DNA from 4 places in the Aeribacillus sp. FSL K6-1305 genome. Region 4 is predicted to be linked to each of the others. Evidence: riboswitches for the same ligand, from Rfam matches in the RefSeq annotation. Region 4 holds a riboswitch; each other region holds the start of a gene.
What was found. A riboswitch is a leader RNA that binds a small molecule or an ion and turns the genes downstream of it on or off. The one in region 4 is predicted to bind thiamine pyrophosphate.
Positions count from the first base shown of each region.

Region 1: it holds a riboswitch for thiamine pyrophosphate, as region 4 does, so the genes downstream of both, NST97_RS01265 (acetylornithine deacetylase) here and tenI (thiazole tautomerase TenI) in region 4, are expected to answer to the same signal.
Region 2: it holds a riboswitch for thiamine pyrophosphate, as region 4 does, so the genes downstream of both, thiC (phosphomethylpyrimidine synthase ThiC) here and tenI (thiazole tautomerase TenI) in region 4, are expected to answer to the same signal.
Region 3: it holds a riboswitch for thiamine pyrophosphate, as region 4 does, so the genes downstream of both, thiT (energy-coupled thiamine transporter ThiT) here and tenI (thiazole tautomerase TenI) in region 4, are expected to answer to the same signal.

Region 1 is NZ_JBBOQV010000001.1:277,792-283,952, reverse strand. Features, by position in the region: gene tenA (thiaminase II) at 1-249, opposite strand, end outside; gene tenA (thiaminase II) at 267-944, opposite strand; gene NST97_RS01265 (acetylornithine deacetylase) at 977-2,242, opposite strand; TPP riboswitch at 2,367-2,467, opposite strand; gene NST97_RS01260 (hypothetical protein) at 2,533-3,201, opposite strand; gene NST97_RS01255 (TlpA family protein disulfide reductase) at 3,431-3,886, opposite strand; gene NST97_RS01250 (peroxiredoxin) at 3,979-4,527, opposite strand; gene NST97_RS01245 (mechanosensitive ion channel family protein) at 4,878-5,750, shown strand; gene NST97_RS01240 (IS1182 family transposase) at 5,859-6,161, shown strand, end outside.
Region 2 is NZ_JBBOQV010000001.1:1,469,835-1,475,995, reverse strand. Features, by position in the region: gene NST97_RS07105 (MGDG synthase family glycosyltransferase) at 1-693, shown strand, start outside; gene thiC (phosphomethylpyrimidine synthase ThiC) at 741-2,483, opposite strand; TPP riboswitch at 2,619-2,734, opposite strand; gene NST97_RS07095 (NfeD family protein) at 2,927-4,210, shown strand; gene floA (flotillin-like protein FloA) at 4,227-5,219, shown strand; gene NST97_RS07085 (hypothetical protein) at 5,248-5,625, shown strand; gene yqfC (sporulation protein YqfC) at 5,689-5,973, shown strand; gene yqfD (sporulation protein YqfD) at 5,984-6,161, shown strand, end outside.
Region 3 is NZ_JBBOQV010000002.1:66,390-72,550, forward strand. Features, by position in the region: gene NST97_RS10210 (DUF1128 domain-containing protein) at 137-367, shown strand; gene NST97_RS10215 (hypothetical protein) at 876-1,058, shown strand; gene NST97_RS10220 (DnaJ family domain-containing protein) at 1,100-1,471, opposite strand; gene NST97_RS10225 (DUF2179 domain-containing protein) at 1,493-2,038, opposite strand; gene NST97_RS10230 (DUF418 domain-containing protein) at 2,142-3,377, opposite strand; TPP riboswitch at 3,550-3,653, shown strand; gene thiT (energy-coupled thiamine transporter ThiT) at 3,723-4,283, shown strand; gene menC (o-succinylbenzoate synthase) at 4,325-5,434, opposite strand; gene NST97_RS10245 (carbon-nitrogen hydrolase family protein) at 5,700-6,161, opposite strand, start outside.
Region 4 is NZ_JBBOQV010000004.1:54,781-60,941, forward strand. Features, by position in the region: gene NST97_RS19005 (thiazole synthase) at 1-515, opposite strand, end outside; gene thiS (sulfur carrier protein ThiS) at 522-725, opposite strand; gene thiO (glycine oxidase ThiO) at 733-1,845, opposite strand; gene tenI (thiazole tautomerase TenI) at 1,847-2,461, opposite strand; TPP riboswitch at 2,585-2,693, opposite strand; gene NST97_RS19025 (monovalent cation:proton antiporter family protein) at 2,748-4,601, opposite strand; gene mgtE (magnesium transporter) at 4,627-5,991, opposite strand; gene NST97_RS19035 (RluA family pseudouridine synthase) at 6,096-6,161, opposite strand, start outside.

The sequences.
Region 1 (6,161 bases), on a different contig from region 4:
TAATTCCGCTTCAAATGTTCCTTGTGCATGCTGAGCCATTCGCGATGTCGTATATAAATCGTTTGCTTTTGCCGCTCCATACGATTGCACTTTTGCAAAATGGCTTAAATAATACGAATCTTGTAAAACGTAATAACGAAAACATTCAAGTGGCAAACTCCCTTCGGCAATACCTTTTACAAATGGATGATCGAAGCTGGCCTGCCATATCGGATCTGCTTTTGTTCGAATTTTTTCAGTAAATTTCATGTTCATTCTCTCCTATATTAAGAATTGATTTCGATTGGCCACATTTCTTTTCGTTCAGACATTTCCCAAAACATATATTCGTATTTGCTCGTTGTGACAAAAATATCTTCCAGCCATTTCAATTCTTCTTCCCGTTTTCCTTCTGCAAGCTCATTCATTAAATCTTTCAGCCATTTTGCCAATTCACCGAATTCTGTTGATGCGTACATTTTTACCCACTCGCCGTAAAACTCATGTTCACTGGCACCAGGAATCTCATGTAAGCGTGTGCCGATTTCATAATAGCTCCATGTACATGGAAGGACTGCGGCAACCAGTTCTGCCAATGATCCTCGCTGCGACACATTTAACATATAGCTCGTATATGCAACGGTTGTAGCAGCAGGCTGAACTTGTTCTAATTTTTCCTTCTCTATTCCTATTCTTTCAGCGTATTGACGATGCAAATCCATTTCCACTTTTAACGTCGAATGTAGAAGATCAGCAAAAACTGTCATTGTTTGAAGATTGTGAGCCTTTAAGCTTCCAAGGGCAAACAGGCGGCAGTATTCGATTAAATAAAGATAATCCTGCTCCATAAAAAAGCGAAATTTGTCGATATCCAGCGTCCCATTGCCGATTCCTTGAACAAACGGATGATGGTAACTCGCTTCCCAAATCGGTTTTGCAGTTTTATACAATCGGTCTGTAAACATTTGAATTACCCCTTTCGCAGCTTTTGTAATTGTCATCGTTTTTTCTGATACCAATCAAATAAAAACACGATCAGCGATTTTGTAAATGTTTTTAATTGGGGGATGGACAGCTTTTCATTCACCGAGTGTGCATCTTCAAGCGTGCCCGGTCCATATAAAACGACGGGAATTCCCGCTTCACTCAGCCAGCCGCCGTCTGTCACAGTAGGGGACATCGTCAGCTTTGCTTCCTCATTAAATGCCAGTTTATGTGCTTTTTGTAATGTTTTCACTCCGAGTGAATGTTCGTCATATGAAAAAGCTGGGAAAATTTCTCCTCGATCTTCAATCATCGATGTGCCGCCCCATTTAAATTTCGGAGGATATTTCCGAAGCCATGGATCAGCCATTGCAACATGATGGATATGTTCTTCAATTTCCCGGATCACCTCTACATAATGCTCTTCCGGGTAATAGTGAACGGTAATCCAAAGGGAACATTTATCGGCCACAAAAGCGGCGTGCCTTCCACCTTCAATCACTGCAGGATTAATTGTGGCAGAACCAGGCGGAAAGCCTTTGCTCGTTTTCATCACTGCCCAATGCTGTTCAAGCTCTCGCAGTCCTTCAATAATTTTCATCATTTTTTCAATCGCGCTTGCCCCAAAAAGCTTCCCGCCGGCATGAATCATTTGTCTTCTCGTGCCATCGTGAAATGTCTCGGGGCTTTCAATCGTAATCCAGCCCGTGATCACCCCGCCTTGCCCTTGTATTTCACAGTTGCTTGAATCGACAACGATGGCAAAATCAGCTCGATATCCCCGGTCGCAGCACGATTTTGTTCCTGCTTCGCCTACTTCTTCTCCGACGACGGACTGAAAAATGATATCCCCTCCCGGCTCAATGCCGTTTTCTTGCAGCAGCTTTAATGCAAACAGACTGGCAGCCATTCCCCCTTTCATATCCGCTACACCGCGTCCGTATATGTAATCCCCTTTAACCGTTGCCTCAAAAGGAGGCGTTAGCCATTCTTCTCCCTCTTCGATTGAAGCGACATCAATATGCCCGTTAATAATTAAACTGTGGTAATTTTCTGGATCTTTTCCTTTTTTCGTTCCTACTACGACTGGATCTTGTTCATATAAATCCCATTGATCAATGGAAAAGCCGATGTCTTCCAAATATGAGGCGACATACTTTTGAGCCTCTTTTGCATTTCTTGCCGGAGGGCTCGGCGTTTCAAACGATACGAGTGTTTTTAGAAGATTCAGAAGTTCTTCTTCCCTTTCATCAATTTGCTGAAATAGCGTTTGTAACACGTTGTCTACCCTTTCTTAACATTTTGTTTTGAAAAATGGTTTGCCAATCAGCCTTGTAATGCAAAAAGCCCGTTCCCAATATAAGGGAACGGGCAAGTATATACAAAACCCATAGACAGGTTTCGATATTACTGCACCACTTCCCTACGCTAGTATGATCTAGATCAGGTTCAAAGGGTCAAGGCACACGCCTTTCTCAGCCGTCCGGCTCCCCTAGTGGTATGTTAATATTATGAAATTTTCATTTAATTTCATTAAATCATAAAATATAGAAAAATACAAGCTAACGGTTAATTGATCCTTTTTGCTGTCTTTAATAATTCACGATAACCAATTCGAGTAAATTGCAAATGTTGATCAATATAATTAGCCTTTTTCAAATGCTCGATGGATTGTTCGGAAAAACTGCCGCTAATTTCCTGAAACCTTTGATTAATTTCCACTAACGAATGATTTAATATAAAATCCGCATCAAGCAGCAGGACAATCCGCTCGATCTCAGGATCTCTTTTTAAAATCAAGTTGGCAATCCGGCCTTTCATGAATGCCAGCTCTTGTTGAAGCTTTGAAGCTTCATCCTCTTTTTCTCTAATTTTGGCTCGGTACTTTTGTTTTTCTTCCTCTTCGATACCGGCTTTTGTTAATAGCTCCTCCAACAATTGCGTTTTATCAAGCTCCAGTTTATTTAATTGCTGTTCTTTTCGCGCCATTTCTGTTTCATCAGGCAGCTTTTCGGTTTGAATAGGCTCTTTTCGTTCTTCTTTCATCTTTATCATATAGTCTATTTTCCGATAGACAAGGAAGGCGAGAACAACTAAACATCCATTTAATAGCAGAGATATAAAACGCACGACGACGTCGTTAAACGCAAGCAAATAAAATAGGAAAAGGATAACGATGACAGCCAAAAGCACCTTTAATAGATTCATAATGGAAAAAGTTTGTGATTGTTTTGCCATCCACCTATGCTCCTTTTTGTTCAAACTAGCATCATTTATTATAGCATGTTGTGATTTGGAATGTGAATCATTTCTTTAGGATTGAGAGCTGGAAAAAGGATGTCAGATGAATGGAAAATGGAGATGCTTATCTTTTGAAAGCTTCGAAGCAATAAAAACAAGTCCTTTCAAAGCCGGAAAGGTATTTCTAAAATGAAAAACCACCTGCAATGTTTTGCAGATGGTTGAATCATTCAGCGTTTTCTGTTTCCGCTAACACCCGATTAACACGTTTTTCCAGCATTTTCATTCCGCTTCCTCCTGCTTGGAAGTGGCGAAGAATGCCGTTTTTGTCAAAAACATAATATGCAGGTACATATTGATTTTCAAAAGCATCGGTTAATTTATGTTCGTTGTCAACAAAGATCGGTTGCGTAATCCCGTGTTCTTCCGCTACTTTTTTAATATCATCAATATCTAAATCCTTTTCGGAGCGAGGCATATGAACAGCTACTACGTTCAGTTTATCTTTATATTGATCGCGGAACTCATTTACTTTCGGCATTGCTTCTTTACACAAATGGCAGCTGATTGACCAAAAATGGATTAATGTTGGTTTTTCACCGATTAATTGCTCTTTCGTTACTTCGCCATTCAGCCAAGTTGTTGCTCCGACTAATTCAGGCATTGGCTCACGTAATTTCATTTCCGCTTCCTCCTTGAAGAATGAATATCAAAAAAATAATCGTTTGAAAAAAGGCCTAACGTACTGCTAGGCCCTTTGAATGAAAAGCTTCATTATACTTTAAGCGTTTCTTGACCAGGCTTCCAGTTTGCTGGGCAAAGTCCGCCAGTTTGAAGCGCTTGAAGTACACGCAATGTTTCATCAACATCGCGGCCAATGTTGTTATGGAATACTGTTTGATATTGAAGTTCGCCTTCTGGATTGATGATGAACAATCCGCGAAGAGCAACTCCTTCTTCTTCGATTAAAACGCCGTAGTCTCTTGATACTTGATGATTTGTATCTGCTGCAAGCGGATATTTAATATCGCCTAAACCGTTCTCTTCGCGAGGAGTTTTAATCCAAGCTAAGTGTGTGTGAATTGTGTCAGTTGATACGCCAATCACTTCTGCATCAAGATCTTCAAATTCTTCATAACGGTCAGAAATAGCTGTGATTTCAGTTGGACAAACGAAAGTGAAGTCCATTGGATAAAAGAAAAGAACTGTCCATTTTCCTTGTTTCATGATTCCTTCCAAGCTTACTTTACCAAACTCTTTGTTTGGCAAAACGGCATCCATTTCAAAACGTGGAGCTTGTTTACCAACCAAACGCTCTGCCATTATGTAACCCTCCATTTTAAAATTTTATTTTAAAGGAAACTTTTTGATCGTTTCCTTCAAAAACAAATGAGAATGAATTGAGTATTTTCTCAATATCCTTCCTCCGATTACTATTATATATAACAACAAAATTTTAGTCAATTTTAAATAATAATTAATTTAAATAATCTGTTTTACATTTTCATTGCGACGAAGAGAACAATAATACTATTTCCAATTTTCGCCGCTATCATTAAAAAAATGTAACAATCATTGAAAATTCCTTTTTCTATGTTAAACTTTCAACTGTACATTCAGTTTAACATGATCCCGTCAAATAACCAAATGATTGGCTCGAAAAGAAAGGGGAAATGGTTTTGAACTTTTTTGAATCTATTGATTGGGCTGATCTGGCTTTAAAATCAGGAGAAGTTTTGGCCAAGCTTATTGGAATTTACATTGCATATATTATCGTCAAATCAATCGGCAATAAAATTATTCACAAAATGTTTGAGGGGCTTGAGAATCGGAAGGAAATTTCCACCACGCGGGCTAAAACGCTGCAAACATTAGTTTTGAATTTCTTTCATTATGCCCTGTTTTTCATTTTTATTGTTACCGTTTTTCAAGTGTTTGGCTACAATGTCACAGCGCTTTTAGCCGGGGCTGGGGTTGTTGGTCTTGCGATCGGCTTTGGAGCTCAAGGGCTCGTCAGCGATGTTGTGACAGGATTTTTCCTTCTCCTAGAAAAACAACTTGATGTTGGAGATTATGTCACTACAGGCAATTATTCAGGCATTGTGGAAGCTGTCGGTTTACGAACGACGCAAATCCGAGGCTTTGACGGCACATTGCATTATGTTCCAAACAGGCAGATTGTCGGCCTTTCCAATCATTCTAGAGGAAATATGCAAGCCCTCGTTGATATCAGCATATCGTATAATGAAGACTTAAATCGGGTCATGTCCATTCTTCAAGAAGCTTGCGACCAATTTGCAAAAGAAACTGAAGAGGTTGTGGAGGGTCCGGACGTTTTAGGCGTGCAAAATTTCGGCACGTCTGATGTGATCATCCGCATCATCGCCAAAACGAAAAACATGGAGCAGTGGGCTGTTGAAAGAAAGCTCCGGAAACGGCTGAAAGAAGTGCTTGATGAAAACGGCATCGAAATTCCGTTCCCTCATCAAGTGATGATTCATAAGAACGAGCAGCAAAAGGAAGGGGCTGTCCGAAAAGTCGATTGAATCGACCTTGGGCTCAGCCCTTTTTTCTGTTTTTAGGGTACAAAAAAATCGTCCTTTTTTATAGAATGAAATTGACCAAAAAACATTCTACAGAAAGGACGATTTCTTATGAATAATCAAATGACTATTCAAGAAAATTATAACACGCAATTAGAAATGACTCTAGAGGGTATTCAAAAAATAGAGGTTCAAAAGAATAAGAAACGCAAAAAACTAGTTTTCCAACCTTATTGCAATCGTCAAGTCATGAGCATTTTAGATATCGAAATGTATATTCCTGAAAATCATGTCGCCCGTTTAGTGGATGAAATGGTGGAATCGATTCCGGATGAAGTGTTGTATACTCATTATGTTGGTGGGGGTCGTGCACCCTATCACCCTAAAATGTTATTGAAAGTGATTTTATATGCG
Region 2 (6,161 bases), on a different contig from region 4:
TTTTTTATTCATCATCTTTGGGGAAAAAGAGAAATTGACTATCATTTTGTCGGTCACTCATATATGAAAGATTATTTGCTCGAAAAAGGTATAAAGAAAGAGCAGATTTTTGTTACAGGGATTCCTATTCACCCAAATTTTACAAAAAGGAAAGATGAACATGTACATAGCATGCGCTTTTATCGAGGATTAATTTCGGGAGGAAGCTCAGGCGTCGGTTCAATAGAGAAGATAACGGAAAAAATCAGCCGCGATGATGATATCCATTATATGGTGTTATGCGGAAAAAACAGAAAGCTTTATGATCGATTAATAAAACAAAACCATCCACGAATTACTCCTTTACCTTACATCTCTTCAAGAGAACAAATGAACGATCTGTACAATCGCGTCGATTTTATCATGACAAAACCCGGGGGTGTGACAATCAGCGAATGTTTATACAAAAAAATTCCTATATTTGTATACCACACTCTTCCAGGACAGGAAGAAATAAATTTGGAGAAATTAACAAAATTCGGGATGGTGTTTGATTTTCGAAATTGGCAAGAGGAAACAAATATTTCGGCCTCCATTATTCGAGCGCTGCAATCTAAGCAGCTATCAAAATTTTTATCGAAAGTGGATGAATATCATAAAAGTTTAGCTCCGATTGAACCAGCGGGATTGATCAAACGTTTAATGAATGAATAGCTCCTGGAAGCCATTAAAGCTTCTAGGAGCATTAGTTTGAAAATTATTTATCGATAAAGGGATGACCCGCCCTCTATAAATTCTTTTGCTTTTTGCCTCAAACCTTCCTGAACGAAATCAGAATCACTTGAACCGGCCATTTTTCTTAAATTGTGGGAAATTTTCATCGAGCAAAATTTTGGACCGCACATAGAACAAAAATGGGCAATTTTCGCTCCTTCTGCCGGCAAAGTTTCGTCATGATATTCGCGTGCCCGTTCAGGATCGAGAGAAAGATTAAATTGGTCGTTCCAGCGAAATTCAAAACGGGCTTTTGATAAAGCATCATCCCTTATTTGGGCGCCTGGATGCCCTTTTGCCAAATCTGCGGCATGGGCTGCAATTTTATAAGCAACAACACCTTGGCGCACATCCTCTTTATTGGGAAGGCCTAAATGCTCTTTCGGAGTTACATAACATAGCATGGCCGTTCCGTACCAGCCGATCATGGCTGCTCCAATGGCTGACGTAATATGATCATAGCCGGGAGCAATATCGGTCGTTAATGGACCGAGGGTATAAAAAGGAGCCCCTTTGCAAATTTCATTTTCTAAATCAACATTTTCTTTAATTTTATGCATCGGAATGTGCCCAGGGCCTTCGATCATGACTTGGACATCATGTTTCCAGGCGATTTCCGTCAATTCACCGAGCGTTTTCAATTCGGCAAATTGCGCTTCATCATTGGCATCTCGAATAGATCCGGGACGCAAGCCGTCACCTAATGAAACGGCAATATCATATGTTTTTAAAATTTCGCAAATCTCTTCAAAATGAGTGTATAAAAAGTTTTCTTGATGATGCGCCATACACCACTGCGCCATGATCGAACCGCCGCGGGATACGATTCCGGTCGTCCGTTTGACGGTCAAAGGGATATAGCGAAGCAGCACGCCGGCATGTATAGTAAAATAATCGACCCCTTGTTCTGCTTGCTCAATTAATGTATCACGGTAAATTTCCCATGTTAAATCTTCAGCAACGCCATTTACTTTTTCGAGCGCTTGGTAAATCGGGACGGTTCCAACCGGCACGGGCGAGTTGCGGATGATAAATTCTCTTGTTGCATGAATATTTTTTCCTGTTGACAGGTCCATAATTGTGTCAGCGCCCCAGCGGATGGCCCAAAGCATCTTCTCAACTTCTTCTTCGATTGACGATGTTACAGCTGAATTGCCAATGTTGGCATTAATTTTTACATGAAAGTTCCGGCCGATGATCATCGGTTCACTTTCCGGGTGATTAATGTTGGACGGAATAATGGCCCTGCCGGCAGCGACTTCTTGACGAACGAATTCAGGATCCATGTTTTCACGAATCGCCACAAACTCCATCTCTGGGGTGATGATCCCCTTTTTTGCATAGTGCATTTGTGTAACGACAGCACCTTTTTTTGCTTTGAAAGGCTTTCGATGAAAAGGTGTGGCAATATTGTGATCTTCCCAATTGCGAAATCCATTATCTTCAGGCTTTACCTGGCGCCCGTCATATTCTACAACATCATGACGGTCTAAAATCCACTGTTTGCGCACAGCCGGCAAACCTTTATGAATATCTGCCTGAAAATCAGGATCTGTATAGGGACCGCTCGTGTCATAAACCTTTACAGGTTCATTTTCAAACGTTCCCGCTTCCGTTTTCGTGGGAGTTAATTGAATTTCCCTCATCGGAACCCGAATATCGGGTCTCGACCCAGTCACATAAATTTTTTTGCTTGCTGGAAACTGCATGTTTTCGAAATAATGTTTCATTTTTCTCCTCCTCCATTTTTTTATCTGAAGATGTGCATAGAAAAATAGGAGGGGAGATGGGACGTGAAAAATAAAAACGGGTTCGCTTTAGCACGAACCCGATCAATTCAATATAGAAAAAGAAGGCAATACAAATACTCCCGCTACCTACTTCCCTACGCTGGCATCATCCAGATCAGGTTCAAAGGGTTGAAGAACTTCAGGCGCGTTCTTCTCTCAGTCCAGCTAATTGGACACCCCTAGTAGATGGTTATATATTTTTTTTAATAGTAACATAATATGAAAAATAATGAAAATATTTTTTCGTTTCATGATGTTTGTAGAATTGTTGATTTTTGAAACTTTCTGCGCAATTGTCCGTAATAATATTAGGCAAAAAATAAGGGGGGAGAGGCCTGAAATCAAACAATAAGTTTTTCGCTATTTGCGCTCTGCTGCTCATCTTGTCGATTATTTGTGCGTCTTTTGATGCCAAATCATCTGAAGGGAAAACTGTTTATTTTATTCCGATTGAAAATACAATTGAAAAAGGGTTGGTGCATTTTATTAAACGATCCATTCAGGAGGCGGAAAAAGAGAAGGCGGATGTCATTGTTTTTGAATTGAACACTCCTGGCGGTGCTTTAGAGGCAGCGATAGAAATAGGTAAAATGATTATGGATACAGATATCAAAACAATCGCTTATGTAAATAAACATGCGATTTCCGCAGGGGCTTATATAGCATTAAGGGCTGATCAAATATATTACCATCCTGGCGGTACCATTGGGTCAGCGGCTGTCATTGACTCCAATGGCAATGCTGCAGAAGTAAAAGTGCAATCGTTTTGGAAAGCAGAGATGAGAAATGCTGCTGAGGTTCATGGCAGAGACCCTATGTTCGCTGAGGCGATGGTAGACAGCAGCTTGGATATGCCCGAATATGGTGCAGAAAAAGGAGAATTACTAACATTAACAGCAAAACAAGCGATGGAAGTCGGGTATGGTGAAGGCATCGCCAAAAGCCGGGCAGAGCTTTTGAAATCGATCGGAATGGAAGGTGCAAAAGTCCAGGAGACTGAGGAGACGTTTGCTGAAAAAATAGCCCGTTTTGTAACAAACATGTATACCATTCCGATATTATTAACGATTAGCGGTTTAGGGTTTGTGTTAGAATTGTACACTCCTGGGTTTGGCATTCCTGGTTTTATTGGACTATTGGCACTGTTTTTGTTTTTCTTCGGTCATTTTATTGCAGGGCTTGCGGGATTGGAAACGGTTGTTTTGTTCGTGCTTGGGGTACTGCTTATAATTGCAGAGTTGTTTGTTCCAGGAGGAATTATTGGAGCAATCGGTTTTCTTTCAGTCCTTTTAAGTTTATTTTTAGCAGCTGATCATATAGGACATATGGCGGTTTCTCTTTTTATTGCCGGTTCCATTTCGATATTCACAATATTCATCATGTCAAAGGTGATTGGTAAGCGTATGAAATGGTTTAAAAAAATTATTTTAAATGATTCAATCAGCACGGAGAAAGGTTATGTATCCAATCAAAATCGTACAGATTTAATTGGGAAAACGGGTGTAACTGTGACTGCTTTACGACCGGCAGGAACAGTAATGACCGATGGAGAGGAAAGATTGGATGTTGTGACAGAAGGAACGTATATTGAGAAAGGAAAAAAAGTGAAAATTGTTAAAGTAGAAGGCTCACGAATTGTTGTAAGAGCTATTAATGAAAATGAATAGGAGGTAGGTATATCACATGGATGTATCATTTTTTCTTTTACTAGGTCTTATCGTATTAGGTCTTATTTTGCTTGGCATCTTGTTCTCTTTTGTGCCGATTATGCTCTGGATTTCCGCTCTGGCAGCTGGCGTTCGCATCAGTATTTTGACTCTTATTGGAATGAGGCTGCGCAGAGTCATTCCAAGTCGAGTGATCAATCCGTTAATTAAAGCGCATAAAGCCGGCCTTGATGTCACAACAAATCAATTGGAAAGCCATTATTTGGCAGGGGGAAATGTCGATCGAGTTGTCAACGCATTAATTGCAGCTGAAAGAGCTAATATTGAATTGAGCTTTGAACGTTGTGCTGCGATTGATTTAGCGGGAAGAGACGTGCTTGAAGCCGTTCAAATGAGCGTAAATCCGAAAGTAATCGAAACCCCGTTTATTGCAGGGGTTGCCATGGACGGAATTGAAGTGAAAGCAAAAGCCCGCATCACGGTGCGAGCCAATATCGACCGGCTTGTTGGCGGTGCCGGGGAAGAAACGATTATCGCACGTGTAGGTGAAGGAATTGTCAGCACCATTGGTTCTTCTGATGATCATAAAAAAGTGCTGGAAAACCCTGATATGATTTCGCAAACAGTTTTAAACAAAGGACTCGATTCAGGAACAGCCTTTGAAATTTTATCCATCGACATCGCGGACGTTGACATCGGCAAAAACATCGGTGCGATCCTGCAGACAGATCAAGCGGAAGCAGACAAAAACATCGCGCAAGCTAAAGCGGAGGAACGCAGGGCGATGGCGGTGGCAAGAGAGCAGGAAATGCGCGCTAAAGTTGAAGAAATGCGGGCAAAAGTTGTTGAGGCGGAAGCGCAAGTTCCGCTTGCAATGGCGGAAGCTTTAAAATCAGGAAATATTGGAGTTATGGATTATATGAACATCAAAAACATTACCGCTGATACAAATATGCGTGATTCTATCGGAAAAATGACAAAAAACTCTGCTGGTGATGAAGAAGAATGATCTTTCTGCCCATCAAAGGAGGTGTCATATGGAAATATTTGAAAATCCACTGTTCATTGTTATTTTAATCGGGATTATTTCTTCTTTGTTTGGCAGAAATAAAAAAGATCAAGAGCAGCAGAAAAAAAGGAAACAAGTTGCAAAACAAACGAAACAAAGGATAAAAAATGTTTCGACAAGCCCTCCAAATGAATGGAATCAAATTCAAAATGTACACACAGGCCTATCCAGCCAACTAAAAAAAGCTGAAAAAGACAAATCGAATATGAAATCTTTTCATAATAAAAATAAAAAACAGAAACCATCAGCTTTACACATGCATTCAGCTGCAAAAGGAGTCATTTGGAGCGTCATTTTAGATGAACCACGATCCAAAAAGCCCCATCGGTCGAATTTCATAAAATAAATGAATTAATGGTGTTAATCCCCTTTTGTCTCTCATAAATATGAGGATGAAGGGGGTTCTTTTATGGGCAAAAAATGGCATCAGCGAATAAAAAGCATATTGACAGAAGGATTGCAAATACCAGCTGACGTCATGATGGATCTTCCCCGTGTTACGATGATCGGTACATTGCATATATATATAGAAAATCATAAAGGACTGCTTTCTTTTACAGATAAAGAGATTCGAGTTTTGCTGCAGCAAGGCCAGATGCTCATTAAAGGAAGCGATTTTGTGATGAAAGCGATATTGCCAGAAGAGCTCCTTGTAGAAGGGAAAATTGAACAAGTATTATATATTGATCAGTAGGGGGATCGGGATGCGGAACAATTGGTTGTTATATTTTACAGGCTTCGTTCAGGTAATAGCGGAAGGAACCGGCTCAGAAAGAATGTTGAACGATTGCACGCGGCTTGGCATTGTCACAATAAATGTAAAGCGGCTGGAAAACGGTGCAATTTCTTTTTTTATACGCCTTAAAGATGTACAGGCTTTAC
Region 3 (6,161 bases), on a different contig from region 4:
GAAACCATTGCTTCAATCGTTTTTTCATAAGCTGCAAAGAATAGTTTGGAAAGATCAATTTTTTTGATCATAATATTCAATCTTTCATAATACATGATACAATGAAACAAATAAAAAAACGAGAGGATGAAATCAATTGAATTTATGTGAAAAATCAGCAGAAAATATGGAATACATGATTAAAAAAATTACAGAAAAATTGAATATGATCAACATCAGTGCAGTTCAACCAACACATTTTAATGTAAATATGTATGAAGACCTAAAAGAAATTTATGACCATGTAATGAAAAAAAATACTTTCAGCCCCAGCGAAATGCAAGCAATTGCAGAGGAATTGGGGAACCTACGAAAGAGCACTCTTTAAGTGAATTGAGCTTTCTGCTGCTCGTTGCGAATGGGCTTGTGCAAATGACGGCAATTAGTGTTTAACTTAGCGATGTTGAAGTGTTGTGAAAACTCGCAGCTGCTGTCCTCATCAGCTTGCTTCAGTTGATTTGTTATATGTGGTTCTATACGCTTCTCAAAACGATGTTCGAGTCACATTAGGAACCGCCCAATCTGCCATCCATCAGAGGTTTAGCTTGGATTCTAAAGCAGGCGAATCGTGTACGCGCTCCATTTTCATCATTCTCTTTTTCTTTTGCAGGAGAAAAATAAAGATAGACCTCCTTGTTGTTTAGATGCCAGATTTCAGAAGAAATCGTTTTTACTTTAAAGCAGCTTTATAAATTCAGTATAAGCTGCTTTTTGTATAATAACTTTTTGTCAAAACGGTGTCTATTTTTTGAACAAAATGTGAATTTTTTGTTTCGTTTTTGTGACAAATGATTTATAATAAAAGAAAACGTTTTCTTTGTTTGGGGGTCAAAAAAATGGTCGTGACACTTATGAAATATTTTTATTTATTCGTTGCTCTCTTCTGTTTATTGTCTGGAATTTTGGTCGGTTTTGCAAAGGAGCTGCCGCTTTCGGTGATAGTCATTTTCTTAGGTTTTTTCAATCTTGCTTTATATTATGTCTTCCATAGAGAAGCCTTGAAAAAACAGCAAATTTAAAAGAATGGCGAAAATAAAGGCACCATTCTTTTTCGAAAACGTCAAATAAGCTTTTTATAAACTTTATCTTTATAAAATTGAGATGCAGGTGTGTTGAATATATTCCTTTTCTTCACGATTCGTTCCAATGCTAATTGTTTTTCCGACAGCTTTTGTTGTAATTTTTTCCTTTCGGCTTCATCTTCACAGCATTTTAGTAAATCTTGAATAGTTAATAGTTCCTTTTTCAAGTCATTTTCTTGATCGACCATTCCGGCGTTTCTCAAAAGACGATAAGCCATTCGGAGTTCTTCCGGAATATCAGACAAATCGTCATGCGGGAGAGGCTTCCCCATCCCGGGAAGTTCTTTAAACTCTCCCTCTTCATATGCCTTTTTGATCCGATCCTCAGCAATTTTTGCAAATATATCCACGCTTCACCCTCCCTTCGACCGTTATGTTCGTCCTTTTTCTAAACGCTTTACCCGCTTTTTCATCGCTTTTGTTAAATATCCACCTTTAAAAGAACGAATTTCATACGAGCTTAAAAACGCTTTTGGTTCTATTTCATTGACAAGGTTTAAAAATTCTTCCTCCCGAGAGCGTTGAGCAACAACTTCCAAACGATACCTAATCGAATTCATTCCTTCTCCTTGAAAGACCGTAACCCCAAAACCAGCCTCCCTCAATTTTTTGACTAATCCGGAATTTTTATCCATTAAATTCACATTGTATGTTACATATCCAAAAGCCAGCTTTTTCTCCAGTTCACCGCCCAACAACAGCCCTGCACCAAAACCGATAATATATGCACTAATATTGTAAATATTAGATAAATCTTGAAAAACTATTCCTAAAGCGACAATATAAATCGCTGCTTCTAGCAAACCTATACCAGCAGCAGCCTTTGTTTGATTTTTCACTAACAAAATAGTTCGGATCGTCAATACTGGTACATACAATAATTGCAGCAAAAAAATAAAAATTGCTTGTAGAAACATGTTGCCTAGACACTCCTTTGTTCCATCATACTATAAATTATTTTCAAAAAGAAAGAGCTATCATAAACTCAAAATCTGAGATTTGAAACTACATTTTTACAATTCATCTTGATCTGTTATTATGCTTCGAAACTTCCTTTTTCATGCGAATAGGCTGGCGCTTGAAATACATCGCTGTTCTCCATACCCACTCCAACGGCCCTAATTGAAAATATTTAAACCAAATATGGCTGATGATAAGCTGCACGGCAAAAATTGCGAGTGCAAGCCAAAAACCGGCGAAGGGGTATACTTTACCGTACAATCCCAATCCGTAATGATAAAAAAGATATGTACAAATAACAGATTGCATGATGTAATTTGTCAATGACATGCGTCCAACAGGCGCAATCTTCTTAACAATTTGCCGACAGATTGGGTGAAAATATAAAAATATTAGAGAGATCACATAAAACAACATGAGAAATGGTGCACCGAACACCATGTAAAAACTATTTTTAGCGGTGACCGCAAAAATATTTAACGGAAGCCCAATGATAAGCCCGAAAAACCAGATGGCTGTTAATAACCTTCGATGCTTCTCCGGTTCTTGAAAAAGCTTTTGTTTCGCAAATATCATGCCAACTAAAAACATGCTGATATATGGGAGCATGTTTATTATATAGACAAGCGGTTGAAAAGGCCACATGCCAGACATAGACATGTAAAAAAGCCGATCATGAATACGCTGATGGAAAATATCAGTAAAACTTCCGTTTTGATATGAATGGATTGCGTTTCTTGCCTCCTCTTCCAATAAGGCAGCCTGCTCTCTTTTTTGGACTAAAGCATCCTCACCATTGGATACAGCCGTCATCAAACCAATAAGGAGCAAATATAAACTAAATAAACATACAGTCCATACCAAAAGGGTTTTCCAGGAACACTTCCGGAAAAAAAGGAGAAGAAACCCCAGCACAGCATAATCCATTAAAATGTCTCCATCCCAAATGAAAAATGAATGAATTAGTCCAAATACAAAAAGCACCACCAGTCTGCGTATATATATAGAAACAAAGTTCCTGCCGTTTCCTAAAGCCCGTTCCTCCATGATGATGATTCCAAATCCGAACAATAATGAGAACATTGTAATAAACTTCATTTGTACAAATATTTCCAAAATATTTTTCGTTAGAAAATCCCATGTTCTCCATGTTTCAGTAAAAAAATTTTCGCTGCCTATTTGGTATAAATATACATCTGGATAGCTGAAATGCGCCATATTCACAAGTAAAATGCCAAATATCGCAGCCCCCCGCACCACATCCACTACTTCATAACGCTCACGTTTAAGATTCAAACCAAAACCCCCATTCTGAAAAAAGTTCTTATTGTTAACGCCCTTTTTTCATTACTTTTTGTCCAAAGGCTGCATTTCAGCTTTATCGTGTTTAAATTTATTTGAATATAGCGAAAAAAGAATGACAATTTTCTTATAGTCTATTATGATAGACATAAGATTCGAATATCAACAGATCCACAAGGGGAGCTATATGCTGAGAGTGGACGGATATTTCGTCCAGACCCTTTGAACCTGTTAGTTAATGCTAGCGTAGGGATGTGGAAGTATACTGATCCATGATACAGCCTTTTTCCCCCTTATGGATATTTGTTGATAGCAAATAATATACAGGGGGTTTTATTTTTGGAAAAAAATCGCTTATTACTATTAATAGAAGCAGCAATCTTTGCAGCATTGGCAGTTATACTTGATCTTCTCCCTTCCATTCAATTATCATCAGCCATTTCTATATCCATTGCCATGGTGCCTGTACTCATATTATCGTTTCGATCCGGTGCAAAGATTGGCTTCATTTCCGGCTTTTTATGGGGATTATTGCAAATTGTATTAGGTGATGCATACATCCTGACGCCTGTTCAAGGCTTCATCGACTATTTTCTAGCTTTTTCCTTTATCGGTTTAGCCGGTCTTTTCAGCAAAACTATTCAAAATAAGCTGAAAGATGGAAAGAAAAGCTCTGCTCTTGTTTTCATCATCTTTGGCGTCTTCATCGGAGCTTTTGCACGTTATTTTTGGCATTTTATCAGCGGTGTCTTTTTCTTCGGAGAATATGCACCAGAAGGAATGTCAGCGGTCGTTTATTCTTTGATCGTAAACGGCATTACGATGATAGGAGCGTTTGTATTATGCGCTGTCGTTACTGTTATTCTCATTATGGCAGCGCCAAGATTGGTTGTAAAATAAACAAAATCATCCTCTGCAAAACATGCAGAGGATAATTTTGTTTATAGGGTAAATACTTTCGTTTCAACAGTGTATTTTTTTAATTTTTCACGGCTTACATGAAAACCGATCCCCGGGTTATCAGGCAAGGCAATTTTTCCATTATAAACCGATATTTCCGGTTCAATAATATCTTCTTCCCAATACTTAGATGAACTGGATATATCTCCTGGCAGTGTGAATTGTTCAAGTGTCGCTAAGGCTATATTATGGGCCCGTCCAATCCCTGATTCAAGCATCCCTCCGCACCAAACTGGAACATTTTGCTCTTTGCAAAAATCATGGATTTTTTTTGCTTCTGTCAAACCGCCAACACGGCCGATTTTTATATTCATAATTTTGCAGCTTCGAAGTTCAACAGCCTTTCGAGCATCTTCGAAGGAACAAATACTTTCATCTAAACAGATCGGTGTGTCCAATTCTTTTTGAAGTTTGCTATGATCCACAATATCATCGTGCGCAAGAGGCTGCTCAATCATCATTAATTGAAACTCATCCAATTGTTTTAGATGATTTATATCTTTTAATGTATAGGCACTGTTCGCATCAGCCATTAAATCCAAGTTCGGAAAATGCTTCCGTATTTCCTTAACTACTTCAATATCCCAACCTGGTTTAATCTTTATTTTTACTCTCTTGTATCCTTCCTCCTGATATTGTTCAATAAGACTGATTAAATCTTTTATTGTTGGCTGAATACCGATGCTCACCCCAGCTTCAACTTCTTTTTTCATTCCCCCGAGAGCTTGTGAAAGAGGTATATTTTGCTGTTTTGCATATAGATCCCACACGGCACCTTCCAAAGCCGCTTTTGCCATATAATTTCTGCGAATAAAACGAAACGATTCAGCCAACTCACGAGGATGATGAAACGTCGTCTTTGATAAAATCGGAATGAGGAAATCTTCGATCATGTGCACAGTTGTTTTCACGGTTTCTTCTGTATACCATGGAATGGAAAAAGCAACCCCTTCTCCAAAACCGGCTGCACCATCATCATCCTTTACTTCTACGATCAACAATTCGCGATCGTGAATGTCTCCATAGCTAGTAGAAAATGGGGCTTTCAAACGCATCTGTAATATATGCAAAACAATTTTCTTAATTTTTATCAATTAAGAGCATCTCCTTTTTTAAACAAGCTCTCAGCTAAGTTCGACAAAATCATTCCCATTCGCCAGAGGGCTCGATATTTCCCGGAAAATATTTCTTAAAATAGCGAATCCACTCGAACGTTTGTTTTACACTAATTATAAAATAAACGCTTTCTTAATGTAAAGGAGCAAGGGATTTCTTTATTTCCCTTATTGTTTATTGAACTGCAAAAATCTCAAATAAATAATGAGATCAATCGTAGAAACGAGTCTCATCATGAGATTAATTTTTCCACTCAATAGTTGTCTTCTTCTCTTTGTTGACTAGCAATTTAAAAACATCAGGTCTTGCATAATGCCCAACAGGATCAAAATCAAACTGGCTATAGGCGATTTGTTTCATATCCAGTTCTGCAATGATGATGTCTTCCTTGCCAAATACGGGCTCTGCCACATATTCGCCCAACGGTCCAACAATCGCGCTACCACCTCTGCTCATTACTTCAGGTGAAGAAGCAAGTTCATCATAACAAGCCAAATCTTTCGGATACATATCTTTTGTCACATATTGATTGGCAGACAAAACAAAGCATCTCCCCTCCAAAGCAATGTGGCGGATTGTTGACTGCCAAGTTTCCCTTGCATCAGCCGTTGGGGCAATATAAATTTGAATTCCTTGTGCATACATCGCAGCCCTTGCTAACGGCATATAATTTTCCCAGCAGATTAGCGCCCCTATTCTTCC
Region 4 (6,161 bases):
ATAATAAATGATAAATTGAGAGGATTGACAATTCCTTGGCCTGATCCGATCGGAGATGCTCCCGGCATGATGGCATGAACCCCTAATTCTTCAAGCTTCTTCGCCAGAACAACATCGTCTGAAGTGTATGGAAGAACAATAAACCCTTCATCCAATAACATCTCTGATGCCTTCAATGTTTCAATCGGATCAGGGAGAAGCGTTTTATCATCTCCAATTACTTCCACCTTAATCATATCACATAATCCTGATGCCTTCGCAAGTTTAGCGATTCTGACTGCTTCCTCCGCAGTTTTTGCCCCGGCCGTGTTCGGCAGAAGCGTATATTTCGATAAATCCAACATTTCTAAAAAATTTGGCTGAGAAGGCTCGTAAATATTCATTCTTCTGACGGCAAATGTCAAAATTTCAGCACCTGAGGCCTCCACCGCTTCTTTTTGTATCTCAAAAGACGGATATTTTCCAGTTCCTAACATTAATCTCGACTGAAATGTTTTATCTCCTATTTTTAACATGAATCATCATCCCCCTCCAACAAAATGGACAATTTCAATTTGATCACCATCATGTAATGTCTGGAAGCTGTATTGTTCTTTTGAAACAATTTCACCATTTCGTTCAACGACAACAATTCTTTCCTGTAATTGAAAAAAGTTCAGCAAATCTTCAATGCTTCGAACACTATTCTCCACTTCCATCTGCTGGCCGTTGATGCGAAGTTTCACTGTTTAATCACCTCCCTTTCGCATCAGAAAGCAATCGGTTTAAAGAAAAGCTATGAACATAACGCTCATATTGATTCGTTTTCAAAATCATGTCTTTTACGATCAAGCTTGTAATCGGCGCTAGAAGAATGCCGTTTCGATAATGGCCGGTCGCAAAAAAGATTCCCTCATGCTCCGGGTGCTCGGCAAAATACGGCCAGCCGTCAGCTGTTTGCGGCCTGAGCGACGACCAAGCACTAACGACCGGTTCAGACCCGATTTCTGGCATAATTTTCTGAACCTTTATCATTAATTCGGATACTCCTTTGACTGTCGGATGCGTATCCCAGTCGTTTTCATAAGAAGTTGCTCCAATAATAACGGTGCCGTCTTTTTTCGGTACGATATAACAGTGCTCGTAAAACACTGTTTTGTTGATCACCAGTTTTTTCGGTTTTATGGCTAAGCATTCTCCTTTAACGGGCTTCATTGGATTTCTCAGCCCCAGCTTTTCAAAGAAAAAGCCACTCCAAACTCCGCTTGAAACGACGACTTTTCCACATATAAAAACTCCTTGGGAAGTGACAAGCTTGTATGCTTTTCCCTCTTTAATCACGTCGAAAACAGGACATTGTTCAAAAATAGATGCACCATATTTTCTAGCGCCTTTCGCATATGCGTGGCAAACAGATGAACCTTTCACTTGGCCGTCATGCTTAAGCCAAAGAGCTCCCGCAATGTCTTCAGAAACATGTGGCTCATTTGCCAGTACGTTTTCCCTTGAATGCCATTCTAGTTCATTCTCATCTGCGAGCGATTGCAGAAAGCGGCCTTCTTCCTCAGTAAATGCAAGCCGATACATGCCTTCCTGCACAAGCTCAATATCCACACCAGATTGCTCCAATAATTCTTTTGCAAGGCTCGGATATAAATTTCGGCTCTCTAAGCATAGCTCAAAAAATATGTCTCTTTTTTCATTTTCAGAATGGGCACCCAGCATTCCTGCTGCAGCGGATGTCGCTTTACCTCCGATTTCGCCGCTTTCAAACACGGCGGTCTTCAGCCCTGCTTTTGATAGCTCATAGGCGATCCCTTGGCCGATGACCCCTCCCCCGATGATTCCAACATCAAAAACGTTCATTTTAAAAAGCTTCCCCTTTCCTGAAAAGTTTGGCAGCGCTCTCTGGATCTTTCGAAGAAAAGATATAGGACATAACGGCAATACCGCTTGCTTTTTTTTCTAAAACCTTTTGCATATTATCAGGCGTGATCCCACCGATGGCGATAATAGGAATATTGACGTGTCCAACGATTTTCCCAAGCAAATCTGTTCCCTTTGCCGGAAGTCCTTTTTTACTGTTCGTTTCAAAAACGTTTCCGAAAAAACAATAGTCTGCTCCGTCTTTTTCTGCTTTTACCGCTTCATCTAATGAATGGACGCTGACACCGGCTTTTATTTGCGGAAAAGCACTTTTCACTTTTTTTACCGGCAGGCCGGTTCCCGGAAGATGAACATTTTGAACGCCTGTTAGGAGCGCAACATCGAGCCGATCGTTGATAACAAGCTGTTCTCTCCTTATCCCGTTTGCCAAAAGCTGTTCTACAAGATGAATGATCTCACATGGTCTTTTATTTTTTTCTCGTATATGAACGTAATCAACATGATCTGATATGGACAAAATTATGCGTATTAGCTCGTTGACTGGTTTTGTTCCGTCTGTTACGGCATGAAGCTCCAACATGTACATTCCTTTCATGAGAAAGACGCCCACACTCGTCTTTCAAGGTTCAAAACTGGAAAGCAGCTGTCCAAGGGTGAGACTGGAAACAATAAAAAACCACCTTCCTTGCTGGAAAGTGGTAATGGAATATCAGACACATGTTTCAAATTCCCACTTCCCTACGCTGGCATCATCCAGATCAGGTTCAAAGGGTCTTAAAGTCAACACTTTAATCTCAGCCTTTCCAAAGGCTCCCCTAGTGGATGCTTATTAAATTTTCATACTAATTTCATGCTATCACAATTTGTTTTGTTTGCAAATATTATTTGCTAAATTCCAGCTCATCTTTTAACTCATTTACATATTTGCGGGAACCCGTTACAATCAAGCGGTCCCCTTTTTTCAATTCGGTATCGCCGTGAGGCACAATGGAATCTTCACCCCGAAAAATCCGGACAAAGATACAATCTCCTGTAAACGGAAAGTATCGAAGCTTCATTCCATCATATTTTCGGTTATTCATATTAATTTGATAAAGAGAGTTGTCTTGGTTTGTTAAGATCCGCATAACGCCAGGCGATTCGATCAAAGCCCTGAGCAGCGTTTTTGTTGACAGCATGACGGAAAATACGCTGATCCCCTTTTCTTTTAATGCTTGATCCAACTCCGGGGAAGAAATTGAGGCGATGACCTGTTCTACGCCGCATTCTTTTGCATATGTCGCAATTTCCGCATTTCTTTCTTCATCCCCAGTAGCCACTATTACTATATCAGCTTCCATTATGTGGTGTTCATTCAATGATTCTATCGAATAGTCTTTCAATTCTTCAATTTTAAACACCGATTGAGCAGTCCCGTTTTCAATTTTGTCTTGCTGTGTATGATATACGGTTGCTTCATACAAATTTTTGTCCAATTCTCTTGTGACTGGAAGGGTCATTTGATTTGCACCAATAAAAGCAACTTTCTTTTTAGGCTGCACCGCCATTTTTTTAGGGAATAATTTTTTAAATCCTATCGGCGTGATAATGCTTGTTAACACGGCAACTACTATTAGTGCGTCAGCCATTTGCTTATCAATCAGTTCGATTCGCTGTCCAATTTCAGCTGCCGCAATAACTAATGATAAAGTAGCAGTCAACAAGAACGCCGCCGCAATCGTTGTATTCGTATCATACCATTTTCTCAGCACAAAAACGGGAATAAACTTTGAGATCAAGAGGGCGAGAAATAACAAAGGAATTAACAAAAGAAGGTTCGGATCTTTGATCAATTCCCATAAATCCAATTCCACCCCTATCATGACAAAAAAGATCGGGATTAAAAAACCGTAGCCAAACGAATCTAGCTTTTGCACCAAGTCTGAATTAGGCGATAAAAGCGAGACTAAAACTCCCGCAAGGAAGGCGCCTAAAATATTTTCTGCCCCAAGCGTTTCCGATAAACCTACAAGTGCGAGAATTAACGTAAAAACCGCCCTTGTTCCAATTTGAACCGTTCCTTTTGACATCGATTTAATAAAGGATCGACTTTTAAACCTTTTGCCAATGAAGTAAAGCAGTACGCCTGCTGCAAACAAAAGAAGCAGAAGCCACGTATTGCTTTCTCCTTCGCTGTTTAAGGAGACAAAAACCGCCAGCAAAATCATGGTGACAAGGTCGGCTATGACAGCCACCAGCAAAATAATTTGGCCGATGGTTGTTTTCATAATTTGCTCGTCTTTCAGCGTCGGCACTACTACTCCTAAAGAAATCGTTGAAATCACTAACGTCATGAAAAAGGCATTGCGGATAAATCCCATCCACATTAACAAATACGATAAAAGTAATGAAACAACGAAAATGCCAAGAAAAACAATTGACGCAACCAAAAAAGTATGAGGAGCTTTTTTTCCGTTGGACAGCTTTTCTTCTTTTTTCTTCTCTTTGGAGAAAATGGTGAAATCAATCTCAAGCCCGCTTAAAAACATGAGAAATATAAATCCCAGCGTTGAGAGAGTTGACAGCCATACATCTTCTTGCACTAAATTAAATCCCGTTTTCCCGATGATTAATCCGACAATAATTTCCGCAACGACGACAGGAATGAATGCCAGTTTGAACCGATGCAGCAAAATCGGGGTTAAAAAAGCGCCTACCAACACGATGACAAGAGAGGTTACTGCATGTGATTCCATATTGCGCCTCCTTTAGCTAATTTTGTTAGAGCAAATAGTTCATAAATAGTGTCGCCATGCCAAAATAAATCAAAATGCTGATCATATCATTAATCGTTGTAATAAATGGACCGGAGGCCACAGCCGGGTCAATGCGAAGCCTGTGCATGACAAGAGGAACAAACGCCCCGGCAATTGTCGCAACAGTCAGCGTTGACAATATGGAAAGACCCACTAGCAGTCCTAAGAAAAATTTCTGCTTCCAAATAAAAATTGTCAGTGCAACAACAATTCCGCATACTGTTCCGGTAATCAAGCCGGTTCCAGCTTCTTTGAGAATAATTTTCCACACGCGTTCGGAAGTGCCTTCGCCTGTTGCAATTCTTCTTACGGCAACAGCGAGAGCTTGTGTTCCTGTATTTCCAGCCATCCCTGCAATTAATGGTATAAAGAGCGCTAAAGTTGCCACTTTGTTCAACGTTTCTTCAAACTGGCCGATTAGGCCGGCGGTGAACATTCCTAAAAATAGGAGAATAATAAGCCATGGCAATCTTTTTTTGGCAGCAGAAACAGCATTCGGATCATATGAATCTACATCCGAGACAGCGGCCAGTTTCGAATAATCGTCAGAAGCCTCTTCGTCCAGCACATCAATAATATCATCAACAGTTATAATTCCAACAAGACGATGTTGAAAATCAACAACCGGAAGAGCCAAAAAATTGTAGTCCTTCATCTTTCTTGCTACTTCTTCCTGATCATCCGCCACAGATACCGAGTAGACTTTCTTTTTCATAATGTCAGCAATCAAAGTATCGTCTTCATGAACAATTAAATCTCTTAACGACAGGACACCAACAAGATGTTTCTCTTCGTCAATCACATATAAATAATATATTGTTTCCGCATCAGGAGCTTCTTTCCGCAGCAAGTCCATCGTTGACTGCACCGTATAATTGGCATTAATGGCAACGAACTCGGTTGTCATAATACTTCCTGCGGTAAATTGTTCATAATCAAGAAGCTCGCTTATGCTTTTGGCAGTTTGAGCGTCCATGATGGTTAAATAGCTGGAAATTTTCTCTTTTGTCAGCTCACTTAATACATCTGCCGCATCATCGGCGTACATGTATTCCATCATTTTGGCGGCAAATGCCGGATGCATTTCCTCAAGCAGCGATTTGTAGCGGTTTTTATCATCCCTTATATTTTCAAAAACATTCGCCATTTCTTCCGGAGATAGAATTTGATATAAAAGCATTCTATCCGGCTGGTCAAGTTTTAGAAAAAATTTTGCCTGATCATATGGATGTAGCTCAAAAAACAGCGAACGGAATTCCTCTACATTGTTCTCTCTCAGCTTGTCAATCATCAACTGTCTGTATTCCGGTGCATCTGTTTTAGGCTGCATAAAATCTCCTCCTTTCCGGAAAAATATCGAAAAGTTTTGTGTTTTACTATATTAACAAATCTATCTGATTTTGTCGTACATTTTTTCATAACAAAAGCATGCACTTACAGGCGCGCATGCTTTATTATTTTTTCCATATCAGGAGGAAGCTTGCAAGTATACGTCAAATT